2 linked regions of the Cupriavidus necator genome follow. The protein of the gene in region 1 interacts with the protein of each later gene in a pairwise test. Links are inferred from orthologs where the notes say so. Each region holds a gene or a part of one and is shown on either strand. Other genes may lie near its edges.

Evidence for each region. The genes of interacting proteins can lie anywhere in the genome.
Region 2: the proteins of rho (region 1) and nusG interact in binary tests that used the Escherichia coli proteins (3 or more experiments, as listed by UniProt). The link is inferred for Cupriavidus necator from one-to-one orthologs.

What each region holds. Positions count from the first base shown.
Region 1 is NZ_CP066018.1:2,955,671-2,959,292, reverse strand. Bases 379-3,304 are described here. They hold rho (transcription termination factor Rho), read left to right. Parts: upstream 379-1,173; coding sequence 1,174-2,436; downstream 2,437-3,304. Other genes in these bases: I6H87_RS13850 (M90 family metallopeptidase), read left to right, coding at 2,562-3,304; trxA (thioredoxin TrxA), read left to right, coding at 668-994. Also shown: I6H87_RS13865 (hypothetical protein), read right to left, coding at 1-224; more of I6H87_RS13850, read left to right, coding at 3,305-3,413; I6H87_RS13845 (type B 50S ribosomal protein L31), read left to right, coding at 3,615-3,622. UniProt on the Escherichia coli protein: Facilitates transcription termination by a mechanism that involves Rho binding to the nascent RNA, activation of Rho's RNA-dependent ATPase activity, and release of the mRNA from the DNA template.
Region 2 is NZ_CP066018.1:1,787,318-1,790,555, forward strand. What follows is about bases 1-2,890. They hold nusG (transcription termination/antitermination protein NusG), read left to right. Parts: upstream 1-1,099; coding sequence 1,100-1,681; downstream 1,682-2,890. Other genes in these bases: tuf (elongation factor Tu), read left to right, coding at 1-489; secE (preprotein translocase subunit SecE), read left to right, coding at 709-1,089; rplK (50S ribosomal protein L11), read left to right, coding at 1,841-2,272; rplA (50S ribosomal protein L1), read left to right, coding at 2,273-2,890. Also shown: more of rplA, read left to right, coding at 2,891-2,968. UniProt on the Escherichia coli protein: Part of the processive rRNA transcription and antitermination complex (rrnTAC). The complex forms an RNA-chaperone ring around the RNA exit tunnel of RNA polymerase (RNAP).

The sequences.
Region 1 (3,622 bases):
AGCAGGCCCTCATAGCCGGAGCGCGCATGCTCGGGCAGGTCCGGGTCGCCCACCAGGGTACCGAGGGTCTCGATGATGCTGTAGACCAGGCCGCGTGCGGCACCGCTGGCGATGCTGTTGGTCTCCACGGCGCTGCTGATATGGTCCAGCGCATCGCTCAGGTGGTCCACGTCCGGCGCCTGGCCGGGCTCGGGCTGCGAAGGCTTGCGGGGATCGGTGTTCATGTCGATGACCTAGTCAGTGGCGCAGGATGCAAGATTGGTCCGCTGGCGCCGCCTGCGGACCGCTTTCTATTCTACGCGCACGCCACACTCAATCGGCACCGCGCGGCGCGCACAAGTGCATTCTATGACACACCCTCCCGCACGCCGCAAGCGATTACCCGAATCTCTCGGCGCCATAGAAAATAAGCATTTCAATGAATCCTCCGATTGCAGCAGAATCATTTCCGTGCCGGCGCGCTTTCGAGTGTTTGCCAGGCCGGTCTTGAAAATCGGCAAACTGGTAACATATCGGCAGCACCGGGCGCGGCAGCGGCCCCCACAGCCTGTTTGCGGGCTGCGGAGGCAGCCCGACGGGTCCGCGCAATCTCGTGTAAGGTAACGGTTCGGCCCTCCGAAGTCTCCAGCCTTCAACATAAACAGAGCGAAACCAGAGGTTTTCCGCCATGAGCGAACAAATCAAGTATGTGAGCGACGCCTCCTTCGATGCTGACGTCCTCCAGTCCGACAAACCCGTCCTGCTCGACTTCTGGGCGGAATGGTGCGGCCCCTGCAAGATGATCGCGCCGATCCTGGACGAAGTCGCCAAGGACTATGGCGACAAGCTGCAGATCGCCAAGATCAATGTCGATGAAAACCAGCAGGTGCCGGCCAAGTTCGGCATCCGCGGCATCCCGACGCTGATCCTGTTCAAGAACGGCGCGGTCGCGGCCCAGAAGGTCGGCGCGCTGTCCAAGTCGCAACTGACCGCCTTCCTCGACGGCAACCTGTAAGCTGCGCGCCGGGACCTGACCCACGGTCCCGGTTTTGTCACGATCCGACGTGCGTGCGCCACATCCTGGCGGCCCGGTCGGATTGTGCTAAGATGCCACCAACAACTCCCCGAGCGTTCGCTCATTTCCCCCCTTCCCTTTAGGTCTCGCCCGTCCGGGCCCATCTGTACCCCTCGTCTATGCACCTGACAGAACTCAAATCGCTTCACGTGTCTGCGCTTCTCGAAATGGCGGCTACGCTCGAGATCGACAACGCACAACGGATGCGCAAACAGGAACTGATGTTTGCGATCCTGAAGAAGCGCGCCAAGATGGGCGAAACCATCTTTGGAGACGGCACGCTGGAGGTGCTGCCCGACGGCTTCGGCTTCCTGCGCTCGCCCGAAACCTCGTATCTGGCCAGCACGGATGACATCTACATCAGTCCGTCCCAGATCCGCCGCTTCAACCTGCACACCGGCGATTCGATCGAGGGTGAAGTGCGTACGCCCAAGGACGGCGAACGCTACTTTGCACTGGTCAAGGTGGACAAGGTCAACGGGCAGCCGCCCGAAGCGGTCAAGAACCGCATCATGTTCGAGAACCTGACGCCGCTGCACCCGAACCGGCCGCTCACGCTCGAACGCGATATCAAGGCTGAAGAGAACATCACCGGCCGCATCATCGACATGATCGCGCCGATCGGCCGCGGCCAGCGTGCGCTGCTGGTGGCGTCGCCCAAGTCCGGCAAGACCGTGATGCTGCAGCACATCGCCCACGCGATTGCCAACAACCATCCGGAAGCGGACCTGTTCGTGCTGCTGATCGACGAGCGCCCGGAAGAAGTGACCGAGATGATGCGTTCGGTGCGCGGCGAAGTGGTTGCGTCGACCTTCGACGAACCGGCCATCCGCCACGTTCAGGTTGCCGAAATGGTGATCGAGAAGGCCAAGCGCCTGGTCGAACTGAAGCGCGACGTCGTGATCCTGCTGGACTCGATCACCCGTCTGGCGCGTGCCTACAACACCGTGGTGCCGGCCTCGGGCAAAGTGCTGACCGGTGGTGTGGACGCCAACGCGCTGCAGCGCCCGAAGCGCTTCTTCGGTGCCGCGCGCAACCTGGAAGAAGGCGGTTCGCTGACCATCATCGCCACCGCGCTGATCGAAACCGGCAGCCGCATGGACGACGTGATCTATGAAGAGTTCAAGGGCACCGGCAATATGGAAGTGCACCTGGAACGCCGCCTGGCCGAGAAGCGCGTCTACCCGTCGATCAACCTGAACAAGTCGGGCACGCGCCGCGAAGAGTTGCTGATCAAGCCGGAAATCCTGCAGAAGATCTGGATCCTGCGCAAGTTCATCTCCGACATGGATGAAGTGCAGGCGATGGAATTCATCATGGACAAGATGAAGGCCACGAAGAACAACGCCGAGTTTTTCGATATGATGCGCAGAGGCGGCTGAGCCCTTGCTGCAGCGTCAACGCAGCATCGCCGCAAGGCGGACAGGAAGGCGTGCCACGGCACGCCTTTTTTGTTGCCCGACCTTTTTTGTTGCCGGACCATTTCACAGCGCACCGCGCTACGCCCATGCTCGGCAAACTGACCTCATTCCTGCGCACCCGCTCGCGGGCCCGCAAGCTGGAGCACTACGCCATCCCCGATGCGCTGTGGGCGCGCACGGTCGCCACGCTGCCGTTCGTGCAGCGCTACGGCAGCGAAGACCTGGCGGCGCTGCGCGAACTGGCCACGCTGTTCATCGCCGACAAGGAATACTCCACCGCGCACGACCTGCCGCTGGCCGACGACATGGTGGCCAGCGTTGCCGTGCAGGCCTGCGTGCCGATCCTGAAGCTGGGGCTGCCTTGGTACCGGGGCTGGCACGGCATCGTGCTCTACCCGGGCGAGTTCATCATCCGCCGGACCGTGCAGGACGAGATCGGCCTAGTGCACGGCGTGGTCGAGGAAGCCAGCGGCGAGGCCTGGGAGCACGGGCCGGTGATCCTGTCCTGGCCCGACGTGCACACCCCCGGGGCCGGCATCGACAGCGACCACGAACTGCCGGCCGATACCTACAACGTGGTCATCCACGAGTTCGCCCACAAGCTGGACATGCTCGACGGCGAGCCCGACGGCGTGCCGCCCTTCTCGCGCGTGCTGCACCCGGACATAGACGCGGAAGCCTGGGCCGAGACCTTCCTGACCGAGTACGACCGCTTTGCCGAGTCCTGGGAGGCACGCGACGAGGCCGACTGGGAGCACCCGGAGCGGCTGCCGCCGGCGCTGCGCATCATCGACCCATATGGGACCGAGGCGCCGAGCGAGTTCTTTGCCGTGACGTCAGAGGCATTTTTTGTCGAGCCGACCGGGCTGGCGCGGCACTGGCCGGTTGTATACCAGTCGCTGGCCGCCTTCTATCGCCAGGACCCGGCCTCCATGTGATGCTTTTGCCATATTCATGCACAACACTTTCTGTGCCGCTCGTGGCGCAGCCTCTTCCCCAAGTATTTGTTTTTCTGCCATAATCCCGGTTTGCCCGTTACCGGCAAGTGGTTCGTTCGTCGCCGCGCCATGCACGCTCTCGCCCTCGGCGGAGAACAGCGGATTGCAACGGACTGGCTACCCAACCAGAAAGGACTCATCATGAAAGA
Region 2 (3,238 bases), 1.2 Mb from region 1 along the record:
GAGCGCGGCGTAGTGAAGGTCGGTGAGGAAATCGAAATCGTCGGTATCAAGCCGACGGTGAAGACCACCTGCACCGGCGTGGAAATGTTCCGCAAGCTGCTGGACCAGGGTCAAGCCGGCGACAACGTTGGCCTGCTGCTGCGCGGCACCAAGCGTGAAGACGTCGAGCGCGGCCAGGTGCTGTGCAAGCCGGGTTCGATCAAGCCGCACACCCACTTCACCGGCGAGGTGTACATCCTGTCGAAGGACGAAGGCGGCCGTCACACCCCGTTCTTCAACAACTACCGCCCGCAGTTCTACTTCCGTACCACCGATGTGACCGGCTCGATCGAGCTGCCGAAGGACAAGGAAATGGTCATGCCGGGTGACAACGTGTCGATCACCGTCAAGCTGATCGCCCCGATCGCCATGGAAGAAGGCCTGCGCTTCGCTATCCGCGAAGGTGGCCGTACCGTCGGCGCCGGCGTCGTGGCAAAGATCCTCGACTAAGTTGTTTGATAGCGAACGCGGCACCAACCGGCCGCGTTCGTTGCCAGAAGGGGTTGGCGCCAGCGCCGGCCCCACAGTTTTTTTAGGGGTATAGCTCAACTGGCAGAGCGTCGGTCTCCAAAACCGAAGGTTGGGGGTTCGATTCCCTCTGCCCCTGCCAAATCAATCAGCCGCGTCGCGAAGAGCAATCGTGACGCGGCTTAGTCTCGTTTGCGAAACATGGCCAATCCCAATGTTGAAACCGTGAACGCCAGCAGCGGCAAGTGGATGCTTGGCGTGGCGGTGCTGCTGGTGGTTGCGGGCGTCATCGGTTTCTATGCACTGGCACAGCAACCGTCTTATGTACGTGGCGCCGCACTGTTCGGTGGTATTGCACTGGGTATCGTAGTTGCGCTGGTGTCGGCACCAGGCAAGGACTTTATCGGGTTCGCCAAGGAATCGTATCGGGAAGTTCGCAAGGTCGTCTGGCCGACGCGCAAGGAAGCCGGGCAAATGACGGGGCTGGTCTTCGTCTTTGTCGTCATCATGGCGCTGTTCCTGTGGTCGGCTGACAAGCTCATCGAGTGGGTCGTCTTCTCGCTCGTGCTGGGCTGGAAATAAGAGGTAGCACATGACGGATAACGCTCAGCAGGAAACCACCGCGCCGGAATCGCCTTCGTCGAAGAAGCGCTGGTATGTCGTGCATGCCTATTCCGGCATGGAGAAGAGCGTGCAGCGCGCGCTGCAGGAGCGCATCGAACGCGCCGAGATGCAGGACAAGTTTGGCCGCATCCTGGTGCCGTCCGAAGAAGTCGTGGAAATCAAGGGCGGCCACAAGTCGGTCACCGAGCGTCGTTTCTTCCCCGGCTACGTGCTGGTGGAAATGGAAATGACCGACGAGACCTGGCACCTGGTGAAGAACACCAGCAAGGTCACCGGTTTCGTGGGCGGCGCCCGCAACCGCCCGAGCCCGATTTCGCAGCGCGAAGTCGACAAGATCATGACCCAGATGCAGGAAGGGGTCGAGAAGCCGCGTCCCAAGACGCTGTTCGAAGTGGGCGAAATGGTGCGCGTCAAGGACGGCCCATTCACCGATTTCAACGGCAACGTGGAAGAAGTGAATTACGAGAAGTCGCGCCTGCGCGTCTCGGTCACGATCTTCGGGCGTGCCACGCCGGTCGAACTCGAGTTCGGCCAGGTCGAGAAGGTTTAAGGAATTTGCCGGTTGCGGCCTGAAAGGGCGGCAACGGGCAACGGCGCCGCCCCGGTGGCGGCGCCAAGAGGAGCGTGAGGCCGTGCCGAAGGTGCGGCGACAGCGCGTTACGACTCAACAGGATCGCATCCCGAAAGAGCGATCCGGATTGGAGTAGAGATGGCCAAGAAGATCATTGGCTTTATCAAGCTGCAGATTCCGGCTGGTAAGGCAAATCCCTCCCCGCCCGTTGGTCCCGCACTGGGTCAGCGTGGTCTGAACATCATGGAGTTCTGCAAGGCGTTCAACGCCCAGACCCAGGGTATGGAACCCGGTCTGCCGGTGCCGGTGGTGATTACCGCCTTCGCCGACAAGAGCTTCACCTTCGTGATGAAGTCGCCCCCGGCGACCGTGCTGATCAAGAAGGCAGCAGGCATCACCAAGGGTTCGCCGAAGCCCCACACCGACAAGGTTGGCAAGATCACCCGCGCCCAGGCTGAAGAAATCGCCAAGGCCAAGAACGCTGACCTGACCGCCGCCGACCTGGACGCCGCTGTGCGTACCATCGCCGGTTCGGCTCGTTCGATGGGCATCACCGTGGAGGGTCTGTAAATGGCTAAGGTTTCCAAGCGCGTCGCCGCCAACAAGGCGAAGATCGAGCGTACCAAGTTTTACCCGATCGACGAGGCCCTGGGCCTGGTGAAGGGCTGCGCTTCGGCGAAGTTCGACGAGTCGATCGACGTGGCCGTGCAGCTGGGCATTGACGCCAAGAAGTCGGACCAGGTGGTTCGTGGTTCGGTGGTGCTGCCCGCAGGTACCGGCAAGTCGGTTCGCGTGGCTGTGTTCGCCCAGGGCGAAAAGGCCGAAGCCGCCAAGGCCGCCGGTGCTGACATCGTCGGCATGGAAGACCTGGCCGAGCAAGTCAAGGCCGGCAACCTGAACTTCGACGTCGTGATCGCTTCGCCGGACACGATGCGTATCGTCGGTACGCTGGGCCAGATCCTGGGCCCGCGCGGCCTGATGCCGAACCCGAAGGTCGGTACCGTGACGCCCGACGTGGCCCAGGCTGTGAAGAACGCCAAGGCTGGCCAGGTGCAGTTCCGTGTCGACAAGGCCGGTATCATCCACGCCACCATCGGCCGCCGCTCGTTCGACGACGCAGCGCTGAAGAGCAACCTGTCCGCACTGCTGGAAGCCCTGGTGAAGTCCAAGCCGGCTACGAGCAAGGGCGTGTACCTGCGCAAGATCGCCGTCTCGTCCACCATGGGCGTTGGCGTGCGCGTGGAACAAGCTTCGCTGTCGGCCTGAGCTGACGGCATGGGCTGACCGGACCCGATAACACCGGTCGGCCGCGAATTGAAGATCCTGGCGTAAGCGGGGATCGGCTCCGAACCTGGTTCTGCCAAGCGGCAGCACAAGGACAGGGAGCAAGGCTTTGGGCAGTGGCGGCAGTCGGACACGTTGTGTTCAGGCAGTCGCCGCTGGTTATCAAAGACCGCTGGTGTCCACATGACCGCAGTCAGGCATGCGGGCTTAATCGGCCGGGAGGTACAAGCAGGGCCAGGTGCCGTGCATGAC